DNA from 2 places in the Stenotrophomonas rhizophila genome. Region 2 is predicted to be linked to the other one. Evidence: riboswitches for the same ligand, from Rfam matches in the RefSeq annotation. Region 2 holds a riboswitch; the other holds the start of a gene.
What was found. A riboswitch is a leader RNA that binds a small molecule or an ion and turns the genes downstream of it on or off. The one in region 2 is predicted to bind glycine.
Positions count from the first base shown of each region.

Region 1: another riboswitch for glycine. It lies ahead of gcvP (aminomethyl-transferring glycine dehydrogenase); the one in region 2 lies ahead of BAY15_RS17110 (trimeric intracellular cation channel family protein).

Region 1 covers NZ_CP016294.1:3,137,915-3,147,432, reverse strand. Annotated here, with positions in the region: gene BAY15_RS14115 (catalase) at 1-139, opposite strand, end outside; gene BAY15_RS14110 (AraC family transcriptional regulator) at 298-1,008, shown strand; gene BAY15_RS14105 (amino acid permease) at 1,094-2,488, shown strand; gene BAY15_RS19455 (hypothetical protein) at 2,656-2,946, opposite strand; gene BAY15_RS14100 (hypothetical protein) at 3,052-3,309, opposite strand; gene gcvP (aminomethyl-transferring glycine dehydrogenase) at 3,475-6,354, opposite strand; glycine riboswitch at 6,439-6,540, opposite strand; gene BAY15_RS14090 (multidrug effflux MFS transporter) at 6,835-8,058, shown strand; gene BAY15_RS14085 (hypothetical protein) at 8,108-8,494, shown strand; gene BAY15_RS14080 (M2 family metallopeptidase) at 8,542-9,518, opposite strand, start outside.
Region 2 covers NZ_CP016294.1:3,830,164-3,839,681, reverse strand. Annotated here, with positions in the region: gene groL (chaperonin GroEL) at 1-393, shown strand, start outside; gene BAY15_RS17130 (serine hydrolase domain-containing protein) at 463-1,626, opposite strand; gene BAY15_RS17125 (3-deoxy-7-phosphoheptulonate synthase) at 1,928-3,001, shown strand; gene BAY15_RS17120 (DUF1778 domain-containing protein) at 3,149-3,454, shown strand; gene BAY15_RS17115 (GNAT family N-acetyltransferase) at 3,501-3,938, shown strand; gene BAY15_RS17110 (trimeric intracellular cation channel family protein) at 3,935-4,552, opposite strand; glycine riboswitch at 4,636-4,726, opposite strand; glycine riboswitch at 4,734-4,829, opposite strand; gene BAY15_RS17105 (GIY-YIG nuclease family protein) at 4,874-5,146, shown strand; gene BAY15_RS17100 (hypothetical protein) at 5,143-5,460, shown strand; gene BAY15_RS17095 (NAD(P)/FAD-dependent oxidoreductase) at 5,433-6,743, opposite strand; gene BAY15_RS17090 (glutathione S-transferase family protein) at 6,977-7,597, shown strand; gene BAY15_RS17085 (primosomal protein N') at 7,638-9,518, opposite strand, start outside.

The DNA of each region.
Region 1 (9,518 bases), 690 kb from region 2:
TCTGGTTGTCCGCCACCGGGATGCCCTGGTTGGTGGTCAGTGCCGGATGGCCACCGCCGGCCTGCTGGTGAAGTTCGTCGCCTTCGCCACGGCGATCGGCGGGCGGGGCGGATTTGGTGCGGGGCTTGCTGGTGGCCATCAGGCGACTCCGGGCTGGCAGGGGGGATGCAACGCCTCACAGTGGCGGGCGGGGCGTTAATCGCCGGTCGGAGAACCCGGTCGCGCATGCACCTGCGCTTCACGCCGGCAGCCAGGCAGGTATCCTTGGTGGCGTGTCCATCCTCCTGCCGCCCCCGCATGCGCGTTGAACCTGCCGACATCGAAGCCCTGTTCGATGCGATTCCCGATGTGCTGTTCTTCATGAAGGACCGCGACGGGCGCTACACGCACATCAACCAGACCATGCTGCGCCGTCTGGGGCTGAAGTCCCGCAAGGAAGTGATCGGGCGCACCGCTGCCGAGATCTACCCCACGGGGCTGGGCGCGGACTACGCCACCCAGGATGCGCAGGTACTGGCCGGCAAAGTGATCGAGAACCTGATGGAGCTGCACCTGTTCGCCAACCGCGAGCCGGGCTGGTGCCTGACCTGCAAGCGGCCGCTGCTGGTGGACGGGCAGATCCGCGGGCTGATCGGCATCTCCCGCGACCTGGGGCAGAAAGACAGCCTGGGCACCCAATACGAACAGCTGCGGCTGGCGCTGGCCCACCTGAACGCGCATTACGCCGAGAACGTGCGCATGCAGACCTTGCTGGATATCACCGGGTTTTCGCTGTCCAAGCTGGAGCGCACCTTCCGCAGGGTGTTCCAGATGACCCCGCAGCAGGTACTGACCCGGCTGCGCATCCAGATGGCGGTGCATCTGCTGCATGGCAGCGACACCATCGCCAGCATCGGCCAGGCCTGCGGGTTTACCGACCAGAGCGCGTTCACCCGCAAGTTCAAGGCCGAGGTCGGGGTGTCGCCACGGGCCTATCGCGCCCAGATCGCGGAGCGCGCAGAGCCCTGATTACAGGGGCAGGGGCGTTGCCCCTATCCCGTCCGCCGGCCGGACAAGGTATGGTGTCGCACCTGTTGCCCGCCAATCGATTCCGATGCCCGCATCCCAGACTCCGGCCTCCGCCGCCGCACCCGCCGACACCCGCCTCGGGAGCTCGCTCAAACCCCGCCAGCTGATCATGATGGGCCTGGGCAGCGCCATCGGCGCCGGCCTGTTCCTGGGCTCCGGGGTGGGCGTGCAGGCCGCTGGTCCGGCGGTGCTGCTGTCCTACCTGGTGGCCGGTGCGCTGGTGATCATCGTGATGAACGCGCTGGGCGAGATGGCTGCGGCCAAGCCGACCAGTGGCGCGTTCTCGGTGTATGCCGCCGACGCCATGGGCGCCACGGCCGGCGCCACGGTGGGCTGGCTGTGGTGGGTGCAGCTGGTGATCGTGATCGCCGCCGAAGCGGTCGGTGCGGCGGGCCTGCTGGCCACGGTTTGGCCGGTGATCCCGGTACCGATGGCGGCGCTGGCATTCATGCTGTTCTTCACCGCGATCAACCTGCTGGGAGTGAAGAACTTCGGTGAATTCGAGTTCTGGTTCGCCATCCTCAAGGTGGCCGCCATCATCGGGTTCATCCTGATCGGCGTGGCGCTGCTGATGGGCTGGCTGCCGGACGTGGCGTCGCCGGGCCTGAGCAACTTCACCCAGCACGGCGGTTTCGCCCCCAACGGGCTGGCCGGGATCGGTGCGGCACTGCTGGTAGTGGTGTTCGCCTTCGGCGGCACCGAAATCGTGGCGGTGGCCGCGGCCGAAACCGAAGACCCCGAGCGCAGCATTGCCCGTGCCATCCGCACCGTGGCGTGGCGCATCCTGGTGTTCTACATCGGCTCGCTGAGCGTGATCATCGCCGTGGTGCCGTGGACCAGCGAAGCGCTGAAGTCGCCGTTCGCCGCCGTGCTGCAGGTGGCCAACATTCCGGGGGCCGCCACGGCCATCACCCTGATCGCGGTGATCGCACTGTTGTCGGCGCTCAACGCCAACCTGTATGGCGCCTCGCGCATGATGTATTCGCTGGCGCGCCGCCGCGAAGCCCCGGCGGTGCTGGGCTGGACCGACCCGCGCCACGTGCCGCTCATTGCGGTGCTGGCCAGCGTGCTGTTCGGCTTCGCCGCCACGGTGATGGAGCTGGTGTTTCCCGACAAGGTGCTGCCGGTGCTGCTGAACATCGTGGGCTCCACCTGCCTGCTGGTGTGGACGATTTCGCTGCTGTCGCAGCTGATCCTGCGCCACCGGGCCAACCGCGACGGCACCCGCCTGCCGTTCCGCATGGCCGGCTACCCGTACCTGACCGTGCTCGGCCTGTGCGTGCTGGCACTGATCTTCGGCCTGCTGCTGTCCGAAGCGCACACCCGCGTGCAGTTCCTGTCGATGGCCGCGCTCACCGCTGTGATTGCGATCATCAGCGAAGTCACCCGCCGCGTGCGCCGCAACCGCTCCTCGGAATAATCGTAGACACGCCACGCGTGTCCTGCGTGATCGAGGCGACCCATGACGGCGGTCGCGCGCGACACCGGCCAGGCAGAACCCATAACAATGACGGCCCGCGTCTGCGGGCCGTTCACACTGTTGCCACGCCGCTCAACGGTCAGCGTCAAGACGTAGGACTGTCGCCGTCAGTAACGATTGTCCAGATGCCTGTTGGCAGAGTTAGCATGGAGTGCAGGGTCTACGTCGTGCTCGCACTTCTGCGATCCGTTGGTGGTCTGGTCGATTCTTGGCGGGGTCGTGTTGGAGATCGTGGCCGGCTGCGGTCTTGCCGACGCCGGCGCCGGTCCGTACGGTTGTTCAATGCGGAACACCTGCGGCGGAATGATCCTGCCGACGGAGTGGGAAGAAACTTCTTTCGGAATCATCATTGCTCCAAGCGTAAGTCCAGCTGGGTGGGCAAGGGTGACCGCGATCATGCGATGCAGCTTTCAGAATGCCATCGCAGGACAAGAAAGAACGGCCCGCTTTGCGCGGGCCGTCGTCATTACCGCCTGGGCCGGCCAATGGCCGGCACTACCGGGTCATGACTTCGCCGGGGGCGCCTCTTCGGTCATTTTCAGCGCCACAGCGTACTCTTTCACGTTTGGATATTTTTGCGCCAAGGTGCACCATGGCATGTCGGCTTCGGACGTATAGGTGCGGTACAGCGGCGCCGCCGCGAATGCCATGGCCGCCGCTACGTTGTTCACATGGGTGATCGGCGCCTGCTCGCTGGCTTGGCTCGCTTGGCTTCGCATGGGCGCGGAGCTTGGGGTGCTGGTATCGAGTTTTGGGATCATGCGGAACGGGTCCAGTGTGAGAGGACCTGTACGCTACGAACCGTCCAGCGCCCGCGCTTCCATGTTTCATGCATGTGGGTTCGTTCCAGGCAGCGCTGGCCCAACTCGGGCCAAGCAAAAACGGCCCGCTTTCGCGGGCCGTTTCGTTTCAGCCAGGCAGGAGGATCAGACCTCCACGCCCTCGTCTTCCTTGTACGCGTCGACCGGGATGCAGGCGCACATCACGTTCTTGTCGCCGTAGACGTTGTCCACGCGTGCCACCGGCGGCCAGTACTTCTGCTGGCGCAGGCTGGCCAGCGGGAAGGCGGCCAGTTCGCGCGGGTAGGCGTGCGACCACTCGCTGGCCGACACCGCGGTCGCAGTGTGCGGTGCATGCTTGAGCGGGTTGTCCTCGCGGTCCAGGCGGCCGTCTTCGATCGCGGCGATTTCCTCGCGGATCTGGATCATCGCGTTGATGAAACGGTCCAGCTCGTGCAGCGATTCGCTTTCGGTCGGCTCCACCATCAGCGTGCCCGCGACCGGGAAGCTCAGGGTCGGGGCGTGGAAGCCGAAGTCGATCAGGCGCTTGGCCACGTCTTCAGCACCCACGCCAGAGGTCTTCTCCAGCGGGCGCACGTCCAGGATGCACTCGTGCGCCACCAGCCCGTTGCGGCCGGTGTACAGCGTCTTGAAGTGCGGGGCCAGGCGCTTGGCGATGTAGTTGGCGTTGAGCAGCGCCACCTGGGTGGCCTTGCGCAGGCCTTCAGTGCCCATCAGCGTGATGTACATCCAGCTGATCGGCAGGATCGAGGCGCTGCCGAAGCTGGCCGCGCTGACCATGCCCACCGGGCCGTTGTCGCCCAGCTTGCCCGGCAGGAACGGGGCAAGGTGCGACTTGACCGCGCACGGGCCCACGCCCGGGCCGCCGCCGCCATGCGGAATGCAGAAGGTCTTGTGCAGGTTCAGGTGCGACACGTCCGAGCCCCACTTGCCGGGCTTGGCCACGCCGACCAGGGCGTTCATGTTGGCGCCGTCGGTGTACACCTGGCCGCCGTGCTTGTGGATGATCTCGCAGATCTCGACCACTTCTTCCTCGAACACGCCGTGCGTGGAGGGGTAGGTCATCATGATCGCGGCCAGGCGGTCGCTGTACTTCTCGGCGTTGATGCGGATGTCTTCCACATCCACGTTGCCATTGCCGTCGGTCTTGGTCACCACCACCTTCATGCCGCACATCTGCGCGGAGGCCGGGTTGGTGCCGTGCGCCGAATCCGGAATCAGGCAGACGTCGCGATGGCCTTCGCCACGCGAGCGGTGGTAGGCGCGGATCGCCAGCAGGCCGGCATATTCGCCCTGCGCGCCGGAGTTCGGCTGCAGGCTCACCGCGTCATAGCCGGTGCACTCGACCAGCATCGCTTCCAGCCCGTCGATCAGTTCCTTGTAACCAAGGGCCTGGTCGGCCGGGGCCAGCGGGTGGATGTTGGCGAACTCCGGCCAGGTCACCGGGATCATCTCGGCGGTGGCATTGAGCTTCATGGTGCAGCTGCCCAGCGGGATCATGGTGCGATCCATCGCCAGGTCCTTGTCGGCCAGCGAGCGCAGGTAGCGCAGCAGCTCGTGTTCGCTGTGGTGGGTGTTGAACACCGGGTGGGTCAGGAACGCGCTGGTGCGCACCAGGCCGGCCGGCAGGGCATCGGCGGTGGCCGCGTCCAGTGCTTCCACGTCCACGCTGGCACCGAACAGCTGGCCCAGCGCGACGATGTCGGCGCGGGTGGTGGTTTCGTCCAGGCTGATGCCGACCGCTTCGCTGTCGATCGCGCGCAGGTTGATGCGGGCGGCGGCCGCCTTGGCATGGATCGCGGTCGCGTCGATGTCCTTGACGTGCAGGGTGTCGAAGAACTGCTCGCCGACGTTGATGCCGGCCGTGCGCAGCGCGGCAGCCAGGATCGCGGCCAGGCGGTGGGTGCGGCGGGCGATGCGGGTCAGGCCCTCCGGGCCGTGGTACACGGCATACATCGAGGCCATGACCGCCAGCAGCACCTGCGCGGTGCAGATGTTGGAGGTGGCCTTCTCGCGGCGGATGTGCTGTTCGCGGGTCTGCAGGGTGAGGCGGTAGGCCGCATTGCCCTGCGCATCGACCGACACGCCGATCAGGCGGCCCGGCATCGAACGCTTGTAGGCATCACGGCAGGCCATGAAGGCCGCGTGCGGGCCGCCGAAGCCGAACGGCACGCCGAAGCGCTGCGAGTTGCCCACCACGATGTCCGCGCCCCATTCGCCGGGGGCGGCAATCAGGGTCAGCGCCAGCAGGTCGGTGGCCACGGCCACCAGGCCACCACGGGCATGCACGGCATCGGCCAGCGCCTTGTAGTCGCCGATGTGGCCGAAGGTATCGGGGTACTGCAGCAGCACGCCGTAGGCTTCGGCTTCCATGGCTTCGGCCGGGGTGCCCACGCGCAGCACGATGCCCATCGGCTCGGCGCGGGTGCGCAGCAGTTCCAGCGTCTGCGGGTGCACGGCGTCGTGCACGAAGAAGGTGTCGGACCTGGACTTGGCCGAACGCTTGGCCAGGGTCATCGCTTCGGCCGCGGCGGTGGCTTCATCCAGCAGCGAGGCGTTGGCGATCTCCATGCCGGTCAGGTCGGCGCACAGGGTCTGGAAGTTGATCAGCGCTTCCATGCGGCCCTGCGAGATCTCGGCCTGGTATGGGGTGTAAGCGGTGTACCACGCCGGGTTTTCCAGCACGTTACGCAGGATGACGTTCGGGGTGAGGGTGCCGTAGTACCCCTGGCCGATGAAGGTGCGGAACACCTGGTTCTTTTCGGCGATGGTGCGGATCTTGGCCAGGGCTTCCACTTCGGTCAGCGAGCTGGGCAGCGCCAGCGCGGCCGGCGACTTGATGCCCGACGGCACGATGGCGTCGGTCAGTGCGTCCAGCGAGGCGTGGCCGACCACGTCGAGCATCTGCGCGATTTCGGCGTCGTTGGGGCCGATGTGGCGTTCAACGAACGCGTGGTGGTGTTCAAGCTCGCGCAGGGTAGGGGTGTTCTGGGACATGGCTGGCATCCAAAAGAGTGGGCACGCACGTTCGGAAGCGCGGACGGGGCGTGTCATGGGCGACAACGATCCACCGGACCCTGCGGTCTTCCTGGGTGCCCCTCTGTCCTTTTGCCTGAGAGTTTAAAAGCGCGCGGCTGCGTGCTTCGTGCCCCTTCGGCGCCGGCACTGGCCGGTCTCTCCAGAGTTTTGGTGCGGGTGGTATCGGGCCTGAGCGATTACGGGCGTTGCGCCTTCGGCAGCGGGTGCTTCAATACAAAGCGCCGCTTCTCCCACCATGTAGCGTGGGAATTATAGCCCAGCGGCCCGGCCGACAACGCCCGTCCGGCACATGAACAGGGGGCGCCGACCGCGTCATAACCGGCCGCCGGGCATGGTGCCAGGCAGGCGGACGGCCTATCATGGCTGCATCCTCGTATTCATCAGGCGCCACCGCAGGCTGCGGCCGGCGCCTTCCGTGCGTTCGCACGGCCGCTGACGGAAGACCCGATGACACCCGCTCCGCCCTCCAACCGCCGCCTGGCCCTGCTGCTTGCCGGCCTGGCCATGTTCGGCCCGTTCTCGATCGACACCATCTTCCCGGCGTTCCTGCTGCTGGGCGAGCGCATGCAGGTCGACCAGGTCGCGGTGCAGCAGACGGTGAGCGTGTACCTGCTGTTCTACGGCCTGATGAGCCTGGCGCACGGCCCGCTGTCGGACGCGTTCGGCCGCCGCCGGGTGATCCTGGGGGGGCTGGTGCTGTTCATCGCCGCCTCGATCGGCTGCGCGCTGTCGCGCGACCTGACCACGCTGCTGGTGTTCCGCGCGCTGCAGGGCGTCACCGCCGGCGTAGGCGTGATCGTCGGCCGCGCGGTGATCCGCGACCTCTACCATGGCGCCGACGCGCAGCGGTTGATGAGCCAGGTCTCGATGATCTTCGGCATCGCCCCGGCGATCGCGCCGATCATCGGCGGCTGGATCCTGCTCGGCGGCGGCGACTGGCCGCTGATCTTCTGGTTCCTGGTGGTGTTCGCGCTGGTGTTGCTCGCCGCCACCGGCAAGTGGCTGCCGGAGACCCACCCGGTGGAAGCCCGCACCCCGCTGTCCACCCGCGCGCTGCTGCGCAGCTACCTGCAGATGGGCACCAATCCGCGCCTGCTGCGCCTGGCGGCAGCCGGTGCGTTCAATTTCTCCGGCATTTTCCTGTACATCGCCTCGGCACCGGTGTTCGTGATGCAGCACCTGCAGCTGGGCGAGGGCGGTTTTGCCTGGCTGTTCATTCCCACCATCGGCGGCATGACCACGGGCTCGTTCCTGTCCGGGCGCATGGCCGGGCGGATGACCGCCGCCCGCCAGGTCGGGATCGGCTTCAGCCTGTGTGCGGTATCGGCGCTGGTCAACCTGGCCTATGTGCTGGCGGTGGACCAGATCGCGCTGCCCTGGGCGGTGCTGCCGATCTTCGTCGGTGGCGTGGGCATGGCGCTGATCTTCCCGATCCTGGCGCTTGCCGTGCTGGATATGTACCCGCACCAGCGCGGTCTTGCCTCGTCGATGCAGATGTTCCTGCAGCTGATGATCAACACCGTGGTGGCCGGGGTGGTGTCGCCGATGCTCAGCCACACCCCGCTGCACCTGGCGCTGGGCTATGCCGGCTTCTTCGCCATCGGCGCCAGCTTCTGGTTCTGGGAGCGTCGCTGCGAACGCCGCCGCGAGGCCCTGGCCGGCCTGGCCTGAGCCGGTGCGTTATCCTTTCCCCATCTGTTGAAGTCCGGAAGTCCCGCTGATGTCGACCACCTCCAAGCTGCGCCGTGACCTGCGCAAGCGCCGCGAAACCGAAGCGGCCAATCGTGAAAAGGCCAACGCGTCGCCGGTGGAGCCCCATGCCGAACTGCGCGACCAGCAGCGCACGCTGCTGGCCGGCGTGGTGCGCCGCGATGGCGAATGGGTGCTGGGCATGGATGGCCGTATCGCCGGGCAGACCCCCAGCGCCGCCCGCGTGCTGGCGCTGATCATGCAGGCCGCCGAACTGCACGAGCGCCAGGGAACGCCGGTGCGCCTGGTGTATTCGGATGCATTGAAAGACGCCGCGCACGCCGAAGCCAAGGCCGACGGCAAGGATTTCGAGCAGTTCAAGACCGAGTTGGCCGCGTCGTTGAAACCAAGATCCTGACAACCGACCGCGCAAAAAAAAACCGGCCAATGGCCGGTTTTTTTCGTTTACGGGGCCTTCGGCGCCGCCGCCGCCGGCGGCTGCCACCCGCACATCTGGCCCTGGTTCTGCTGCTTCAGCCACTCGTTGACCGGGGTGAAGTACTCGATCATCGGGCCGGCATCGAGCTTGTCGCCGCCGGTGATTTCCTTCAGCGTGGCCTGCCACGGCTGGCTGGCACCCTTGCTCAGCATCGCCCAGAACTTCTGGCCGGCTTCCTTGTTGCCGTAGAAGCTGCACTGGTGCAGCGGGCCCTTGTAGCCGGCCGCGTCGCACAGGCCCTTGTAGAACTGGAACTGCAGGATGCGCGCCAGGAAGTAGCGCGTGTACGGGGTATTGCCCGGCACGTGGTACTTGGCGCCCGGATCGAAGAACTCCTCGCCGCGCGCCGAGGCCGGGGCCACGCCCTGGTACTTGGCCTTCAGGTCCCACCAGGCCTTGTTGTACTGGTCCGGGGTGATCGAGCCATCGAACACGCCCCAGCGCCAGCGGTCGATCATCAGGCCGAACGGCAGGAACGACACGCCGCTCAGGGCCATGCGCATCTGCGCGTTGATGGTCGCCTCGCGGCTTTCCTGCGGCTTGTCGACCAGGCCGATCGAGTTCAGGTACTGCGGGGTCATCGCCAGCACGATGGTGTCGCCGATCGCTTCGTGGAAGCCATCGTTGGCACCGCCCTGGAACAGCGGCGGCAGCGGGTTGTAGGCCAGGTCGTAATAGATGTGGCCCAGCTCGTGGTAGATGGTGGTGAAGTTTTCTTCGGTCGGCTTGATGCACATCTTGGTACGCACGTCGCCTTCCATGTTCATGTCCCACGCGCTGGCGTGGCAGACCACGTCACGGTCCAGCGGCTTGATGAACTGGGTCTTGTCCCAGTACGACTTCGGCAGCGCCGGCATGCCCAGCGACACGTAGAAGTCCTGCGCGCGTTCGGTCATCTGCTTGGCGGTACGCAGTTCGGCCTCACGCTGCGCCTTGTACAGCG
Region 2 (9,518 bases):
GTCCGCGCGGTCACCGCGCTGGCTGGCCTGAAGGGCGCCAACGAAGACCAGAACCACGGCATCCAGATCGCCCTGCGCGCGATGGAAGCCCCGCTGCGTGAAATCGTCGCCAACGCCGGCGAAGAGCCGTCCGTGATCGTCAACAAGGTCAAGGAAGGCACCGGCAGCTACGGCTACAACGCCGCCACCGGCGAGTTCGGCGACATGCTGCAGTTCGGCATCCTGGACCCGACCAAGGTGACCCGTTCTGCCCTGCAGAACGCTGCCTCGATCGCCGGCCTGATGATCACCACCGAAGCGATGGTGGCCGAAGCCCCGAAGAAGGATGACGGCGCCGGCGCAGCAGGCGGCGGCATGGGCGGCATGGGTGGCATGGGCGGCATGGACTTCTAAGGTCCCCGCACACGCGACATCCTGTCGTGCTGTAAACGAAGAACCCCGCCGAAAGGCGGGGTTCTTTCGTTAGGGGACAAACACCTTGTTGCCGTATTCCCAGGTCCACGGCGCGCCGGTGTCACCCAGGACGTAGCGCACCAGTGCGGGGAATGCCGCTTCGGCGCGCACATCGTTGCCCAGGATCACCACGCAGCGCTGGCCACGTGCCAGGCAGACCATCGTGTTGCCCACCGCGTCGTCATGCCCGCCTTTGTAGAAACCATGGCCCTGCGGGCCGTCGAACACCACCACGCCCAGCCCGGCGGCAAGGTCGGCACGCCGCTTCGCCGGGGGCAGTTCGTCCTGCAGCGTGGGGAACTGCGAGGCGGTGGTGATCGGCCACTGCGCGCGCACCAGCTCACGTCGCGATGCGGGCGAAAGGCCTTCACCGCTCACCAGTGCGGCGACAAGCCGCGCGATATCGGTGATGGTGGTGTCCATCGAACCCGCCGCCCGCACACGGCTGCGCTCGTCATGCGGTTCGGTGCTGCCGTCCTGGGTCCAGCCGTCGGCCAGGTTGCCGGCGAAGTCCGCGCGCCAGGTCATGCTGGTACGGGTCATGCCGAGGCGATCAAACACCCGCCGCTGCATTTCCCTGCCCACGTCCAGGCCTACGCCCTGTTCGAGCACGAACTGAAGCAGGATCAGCCCTTCCCCGGAATACGCATATCGCGTGCCCGGGTCGAAATGCAGCCGCAGTTTTCCCTCCGGTTCAAGGAAGGCGAAGTTGGAGAAACCGCTGCGATGGCTGAGCAGCATGCGCGGGGTGATCTGCTGCCAGCGCGGGTCATCCTTCAGGTCGGGCCAGGGCGCGTAGCGCTTGTCGGCCGGATACTCCGGCAGTGGACGGTCCAGGTAGGCGGCGATGGGGCGATCCAGATCCACGATGCCGTCGTCCACCAGCTGCAGCACCATGTAGGCAAACGCCGCCTTGGTCAGCGACGCGGCATACATGATGGTGTCCGGCTGCAGCGGCTCGCCGGCCGCATTGCGCTTGCCGGCCGCGTGCACCTGCACGACCTTGCCATCATCGATCACGGCCAACGCCAGCCCCTGGGCCTGGGTTGCCCGCATCAGACGCTGCATCTGCGCATCCACCGCAGGCGGGGACGGCAGCGCGTGGGGTGGGGCGGCGGCCAGCGCAGCGGACGCGGGCATCAACAGGGAGAACATCAGGACGAACGGGCGCATGCACGGCACTCCTCCGGGTCTCGGCGCCAATCGTACCGTCGGGCCTGCAGCCCTGAACACTGCACCCCAGTTGCGAATGAAACAGTTGGCACTCCCAAACCCCTGTGCTATCAATACTCCCCAATGAACGCACGCCACGCCAATTCCTACTTTTGGTATTACTTTCCGAAGCCACCGGCGGAGGAAGGCATGCGCTCACCCTGAAGAAACTTTCAGACGCATTCCCGAAAGCCGCCAGCGCACCTGGCGGCTTTTTTGTTGCCGCCGCGCTGGGGACCCCCACCTTCCAGGAGACACCCCCATGCCCCCCCACACCGACGACCTGCGCATCCGCAAGATCGAACCGTTGACCCCGCCGGCGCAGCTGTTGGCGATGCTGCCCTGCGACGATGAAGCTTCCTCCACGGTGAGCGCCTCGCGCGCCGCACTGCACGAGATCCTGCACGGCCGCGATGACCGCCTGGCGGTGGTGATCGGCCCGTGCTCGATCCATGACCCGGTCGCGGCGATCGAATACGCGCAGCGCCTGAAGCCGCTGCGCGATGCGTACGCGGGCGAACTGGAAATCGTCATGCGCGTCTACTTCGAAAAGCCGCGCACCACGGTGGGCTGGAAGGGACTGATCAACGACCCGGACCTGGATGGCAGCTTCCAGATCAACAAGGGCCTGCGCGTTGCGCGCGGCCTGCTGCGCGACATCAACAAGTTGGGCCTGCCGGCCGGCGTGGAGTTCCTGGATGTGATCTCGCCGCAGTACATCGCCGACCTGGTTGCCTGGGGCGCGATTGGCGCGCGTACCACCGAAAGCCAGGTGCATCGCGAGCTGGCCTCCGGGCTGTCGTGCCCGGTCGGCTTCAAGAACGGTACCGACGGCAACATCAAGATCGCCGCCGACGCGGTGGGTGCCGCATCCAACCCGCACCATTTCCTGTCTGTGACCAAACAGGGCGATACGGCCATTGTCGCCACCGCCGGCAACCCGGATTGCCACGTGATCCTGCGCGGCGGCAAGGTGCCCAACTTCGATGCCGCCAGCGTGGATGCCGCCAGCCAGACGCTGGCCAAGGCGCAGCTGCCGGCGCGATTGATGATTGATGCCAGCCACGCCAACAGCAGCAAGAATCCCGAAAACCAGCCGAAAGTGATCGCCGACATCAATGCACAGCTGGCGGCAGGCGAAGAGCGCATCGTGGGCGTCATGGTGGAAAGCCATCTGGTGGCCGGCCGCCAGGAACTGGTGGAAGGCCAGCCGCTGGTGTACGGCCAGAGCATCACCGATGGCTGCATCGGCTGGGACAGTTCGCTGCAGGTGCTGGAGGCGCTCGCCGAGGCAGTGCGTGCGCGGCGCGCGCGGCGTCTGGCCGAGGCGGCTTGATCCCTCAGGGAGCCGGCCGCCGGCCGGCTCCACGAAAGATCCGCTCTACCGGAAGTCTGGTTTTGTTAAAGAGAATCAATTGGATACTGCGCGCCCGGGGCCGCAGACTGCAGGCCTCACTTGAGGGTCCTACAGGGTGTATGTACAATGTATGCACAGTCCAGCAACGTGCGGGTGCTTCCCATGGGAACCGCAAGCAAAGTCATCAATTTCCGGGCCCCTGCCGATAAGCAGGATCTGATCGATCGTGCCGTAGCAATCAGTGGCGTGAATCGCACCGAGTTCATCCTGGATGCCGCTTGCGACAGGGCGCGCGAGGTGCTGGCCGACCAGACGCAGTTCACGTTGAATGCCGAGCAGCTGCAGCGCTTCAATGCGCTGCTGGACGCGCCGCTGGAGGACAACCTGGCGCTGCGCCGGTTGTTGAGCACGCCGGCGCCCTGGGAACGCTGAGCCCTTGTGGCTCTCCGCTCCAACCCCGCTGCACGCGGAACATCTGTTGGATGACTTCCGCTGCAGTGCTCCAGCCTTGGCGAAATGGCTGCTTGAACGCGCACGCCAGAACCAGGCATCCGGCGCATCACGATGCTTCGTGGCCTGCGACGAGCAGCGTCGCGTTGTCGGTTATTACGCGCTTTCAGCCGGCTCGATAGCGCATGACGCCGTGCCCGGACGAATCCGCCGCAACATGCCCGATCCCATTCCGGTCATCGTGTTGGGGCGGTTGGCGGTACATGCGGACAGGGCGGGGCAAGGCATTGGCCAGGGCTTGTTGAAGGATGCGGTGCTACGTTCGCTGCAGGCGTGCGGTCAGGTCGGCGCACGGGCGTTGCTCTGCCATGCCATCGATGAGCCCGCCAAGGCGTTCTACCTCAAGCACGGTTTCATCGCTTCACCCATTCACCCTCTGACGCTGATGCTGCCCCTTGCGTGCTAATGCACCTCGTCGCGGTACACGAACTTCGGCATCTCCCACTTGAAGTGGATCGCGAGCAGGCGGAAGGCGAAGCCGCCGCCCAGGCACCACAACGTGGCGGCGTTGAGCGACACACCCAGTTCGAGCAGGCCCAGCCATGCCGCGCCGGTAAGCAGGGTGATCACCGCGTACAGCTCCTTCTGGAAGATCAGCGGCACCTCGTTGCACAGCACGTCGCGCAGCACGCCGCCGAAGGCGCCGGTGAGCATGCCGGCGATGAGCACGATCGGCACCGCGTGGCCGCCGTCGCGCGCCACCGCGCAGCCGATCAGGGTGAAGCAGATCAGGCCCAGGCCATCGAGCACCAGGAAGGTGCGGCGGAAGTGGTGCATCCAGCGCGCCACCCAGGTGGCGATCAGCGCCGCACATATGGTGAAGCCCAGGTACTCGGGGTGCTTGACCCAGCCCAGCGGGTAGTGGCCCAGCACGATATCGCGCAGCGAACCGCCGCCCAGCGCGGTGACGCAGGCGATGATGACCACGCCGAACAGGTCCATCCGCCGCCGGCCGGCAGACAGCGCGCCGGTCATGGCTTCGGCGGAAATGGCGATGAGGTAGATGATGGACAGCAGCATGCAATGGCTCCGGAGGTGCAGGCGGGGACGGAAACGCGCACGCGCCAGCGCCGCAGCACTGTCGTGGGGTGGGATTCCGTTGCCGCTCCCGCTGTCCTTTTGCCTGAGAGTTCAGTGGCCAGGCCACGTGCCCCTTCGGCGGGTCATTGAAGACCTCTCTCCAGATCGGCGTGTTGGATGCATGGTTGGTGGAGTATCGAGCCACCGGCCTGAGCGATTATGGGAGCCTGCGCCTTCGGCGGGCGCCAGCGCGGCGCCTCTCTCCTGCATCCGGGTCGGATTCTAGCAGCCAGCGCGCCCCCGCCGGTGGATAATCCCGGTATGCCCGCTGAACCCGCCCCCTGGTACGTCTACCTGCTGGAATGCCGCAACGGCAGCTATTACGCCGGCATCAGCAACGACGTGGACGCCCGCTTCCAGGCACACCTGTGCGGCAAAGGCGCGCGCTACACCCGCGCCAATCCACCAGTGAAGCTGCTGGCGGTGCGCGCGTATCCCAACCGCTCGGCAGCTTCCAAGGCCGAATGCGAGCTCAAGCGCCAGCCGCGCGCACGCAAACTGGCCTGGCTGCAGCAACGGAGTGCCGGAACATGACCGGAATCGACCCGGCCAAGGCGCGCGCAATGATCGGCAAGACCGTGCTCGCCGGCATGACCTACCTTGACGCCCAGGGCAACGCCCTGGAGCACCGCCAGATGGCCGGGCACGTGCTGCGCATCAATGACGACGAGGGCGTGGTACTGGCCAGCGCAGTGGACGGCGGGGAGCTGTTCCTGCCGCCCACGCTGGACCACTACACGCCGGCCGCTCCAGGCGACTACACCCTGCGCTCGATGGCACTGACCATCAGCGATCCGGACTACCTGTGTACCTGGGACGTTCACCTCGCGCCCGGCAACGATCCCTGATCGGATGGCTTCGGCCGCCGGTCCTCGCGGTCATCACCGAAGATGATCCGCGCGCTGCGCTGGTAGCTCCAATACGCCACCGCCCAGTTGAGCAGCACCACGATCCGGTTGCGGAACCCGATCAGGAAGAACACGTGCGCGGCCAGCCAGAACCACCACGCCAGCACGCCCGACAACTGCAGCCGGCCCAGGTGCACGATGGCGGCCATGCGGCCGATCGTGGCCAGGTTGCCGAAGTCCTGGTACTTGAACGGCCCGGGTGACGGCTTGCCCTCCAGCCGTGCACGAATTGTCGCGGCCACATGCTTGCCCATCTGCTTGGCGGCCGGGGCAACGCCCGGCACCGGCCGGCCATCGGCCTGCTGCAGCGCGGCCAGGTCGCCGGCGACGAAGATCTCCGGGTGCCCGGCCAGGGTCAGGTCGGGCTGCACCGGCACGCGTCCGGCGCGGTCCAACGGCACCTCCAGCGTCCGCGCCAGCGGCGAAGCGGCCACGCCCGCGGCCCACACCACGGTGCGCGCGGCAACGAACTGCTCGCCGAGCTGGAAGCCCTCGCCGTCGATGTGATTGACCGCTGTACCCGTCAACACCTCCACCCCGAGCTTCTCCAGCTGGCGCCGCGCTTTCAGCGACAGCACCTCGGGGAAGCTGGACAGCACCCGCGGCCCGGCTTCGACCAGCCGCACCTTGGCGCTGGCCGGATCGATATGGCGGAACTCGTTGCGTAGCGTGTGCCGCGCGATCTCGGCCAACGTGCCGGCCAGTTCCACCCCGGTGGGGCCGCCGCCGACCACCGCGAAGCTCAGCCACGCCGCCTTGCGTGCCGGATCCGGCTCGGCCTCGGCGCGTTCGAAGGCCAGCAGCAGCTTGCGGCGCAGTGCGATCGCATCGTCCAGGGTTTTCAGGCCAGGCGCGTCGGCGGCCCACTCGTCGTGCCCGAAATAGGCGTGGGTGGCGCCGGTGCACAGCATCAGGGTGTCGTAGCCGAGCTGGCTGCCGTCGGCCAGGGTGATCTGGCGGCTGGCCTTGTCGATCGAGGTCACCTCGCCCAGCCGCACTTCAACATTGCGCTGGTCGCCCAGGATGTGGCGCAGCGGCGCGGCGATGTCGGGTGCGGACAGGCCGGCGGTGGCGACCTGGTACAGCAGCGGCTGGAACAGATGGTGGTTGCGACGGTCCACCAGGGTGATGCGGATGCGCGCGCTGGCCAGCGCGCGGGTGGCCCAGAGGCCGGCGAAGCCGCCACCGATGATGACCAGGTGGGGCAGGGAATCGCGGGTCATGCAATGACTCCTTGGCGGGGGTCGAAGCGAAGCACTGCATGGTCGCACGTGACGCGCGATATTCACGTGGATGGCAGATACGGGGTTCAGCAGCCGTCGCACCTGCCGGCGGCCGATCCGTTCGTTGCCTGGAAAGTCCACCTGCGTGCGCGCATTTCCGAAAGAAGACCGTCAACACCGGCGCGTTGATCGGCGTATCGTATCGGCGCCTATCGACAACCGGGAACACCAACATGCTGAAGATCTGGGGCCGCCGCAATTCCAGCAACGTGCGCAAAGTGCTGTGGTGCGCGGAGGAAATCGGCCTGCCGTACGAATCCATCGAAGTGGGCGGCCCCTTCGGTGGCACCCAGTCGCCGGAATACGTGGGCATGAACCCCAACGGCCTGGTGCCGGTGATCGAAGACCACGGCCTGCCGCTGTGGGAATCCAACACCATCGTGCGTTATCTGAGCGCGCGCTACGCGCTGGGCACGCTGTACCCCGAAGATGCGATGGCGCGCGCCCAGGCCGAGAAGTGGATGGATTGGAGTACCTCGCGCATGGCGCCGCTGTACACCGACCTGATCTGGGGGATCATGCGCACCGCCCCGGCCGACCGCGACGAGGCCCGCATCAATGCCGCGATCACCCGTGCCGGCGAGTTGCTGGGCATGGCTGATGCCACCCTGGCGCAGCAACCGTGGTTGTCCGGCGAGCAGTTCGCGATGGGCGACATTCCGTTGGGCGCGCTGGTCTATGCGTGGTTCGAGCTGCCGATCCAGCGGCCGTCGTTGCCGCACCTGGAAGCGTGGTACCAGCGCCTCCAGCAGCGCCCGGCGTACGTCAAAGCGGTCATGACGCCGTTGACGTGAGGTAACGGACGGCAGGTGCGGACCGTTGGTCCGCACGCTTTCAATACAGGTCGGTGGGATCGACGTCCAATGACCAGCGCACCTTGCGCGCCTGCGGCAAGCCGTACACCTGCGGCATGATCTGATCCAGCAGCGCATGCAGCGGCCGCCGCGCCGGGGCCGACAGCAGCAGCTGCGTGCGCTGGTAACCGGCGCGGCGCGGCATCGGCGCCGGCATCGGGCCGAAGCGTTCCACGGGGCACTCATGCGCGATCAGCTCGCGCACCGCCATCAGCATGGCGTTGGCGTGCTCCACCTGCTGCGCCTCGGCGCGCATCAGCGCCAGGTGCGCGAACGGCGGGAAGCCGGCCGCTTCGCGCTGCTGCAGCTCGGCGTCGGCGAAGGCGTGGTAGCCCCCGTTGACCAGTGTTTCCAGCAACGGGTGCCCGGGGTGATGGGTCTGCAGCCAGACTTCGCCGGCATCGGTGGCGCGCCCCGCGCGCCCGGCCACCTGGATCAGCTGCTGGGCCAGTTTCTCGCTGGCGCGGAAATCGGCGGAGAACAGTCCCTCGTCGATGCCCACCACCACCACCAGGGTCAGCTTGGGCAGGTCGTGGCCCTTGGCCAGGATCTGGGTGCCGACCAGGATGCCGGCGCGGTCGCCCAGCGTGGCAAGTTGGGTCTCCAGCGCGTCGCGCCGGTTGGTGGTGCCGCGGTCGATGCGGATCACCGGGAAATCGGCGAAGGCTTCCGCCAGGTGTTCTTCCAGCCGCTCGGTGCCGATGCCCTGTGGCTGCAGCGCCAGGCTGGCGCAGTCGGGGCAGGCCAGTGGCGCCGGCTGGCGCGCGCCGCAGTGGTGGCATTGCAGCCGGCGGCCGCCGGCGTGCACGGTCATCGGCGCATCGCAGCGTTTGCAGGGCGCGGTCCAGCCGCAGTCGTGGCACAGCAGCACCGGTGCGTAACCGCGGCGGTTCTTGAACACCAGCACCTGGTGGCCGGCCGCCAGGTGCTGGCCGATGCCTTCCATCACCTCGGGCGAAAGGCCGTCCTTCAACGGGCGCTTGCGCACGTCCAGCACCCGCACCCGCGGCGGGCGCGCCTCGCCTGCGCGCTGTTTCAGGCGCAGATGGGTGTAGCGGCCGGCATGTGCGTTGTGCAGTGATTCCAGCGACGGCGTGGCGCTGCCCAGTACCACCGGCACATCCAGCGCCTTGGCCCGCACCAGCGCGAAATCGCGCGCGTGGTAACGAATGCCGTCCTGTTGCTTGTAACTGCCGTCGTGCTCTTCATCGACCACGATCAGCCCGGCGTTGGGCAACGGGGTGAACACCGCCGAGCGCGTGCCCACGATCACCTGTGCCTCGCCGCGCGCGGTGGCCGCCCAGACCCGTGCGCGCTCGTTGTCGTTCAGGCCCGAATGCAGCACGTGCACCGCAATGCCCAGGCGGCTGCGGAAGCGCGCGAGCGTCTGCGGGGTCAGCCCGATCTCGGGCACCAGCACCAGCGCCTGCCGGCCGCGGGCCAGGCAGTCCACGATGGCCTGCAGGTACACCTCGGTCTTGCCGCTGCCGGTCACCCCGTCGAGCAGGAACGCGCCGAACCGCGCGTGGGCGGTGATCGCGGCGATGGCGTTGGCCTGCTCCGCATTCGGGGTCGGCCCCGGCCGCAGGGCCGGCATCGCCGGGGCGTGCTCCAGCGCGATGCGCTCGACCAGGCCGCGCTTGGCCAGCGAGCGCGCCGCGCTGCGCCAGTCGTCCATCGCCTCGTCGAGCAGGTCCTCGTCCACGCTGCCGCCGGCCAGCTGTTCGGCCAGGCGGTGCGGACGGGTGCCGGCCCGCAGCTTGGCGCGGTGTTCGAGTCCTTCGGCAGTGAGCTGCCAGCCCCAGCGATGGGTGTCGGGCACCGGCTCACCACGGCGCAATGGCGCGGGCAGGGCGGTGCT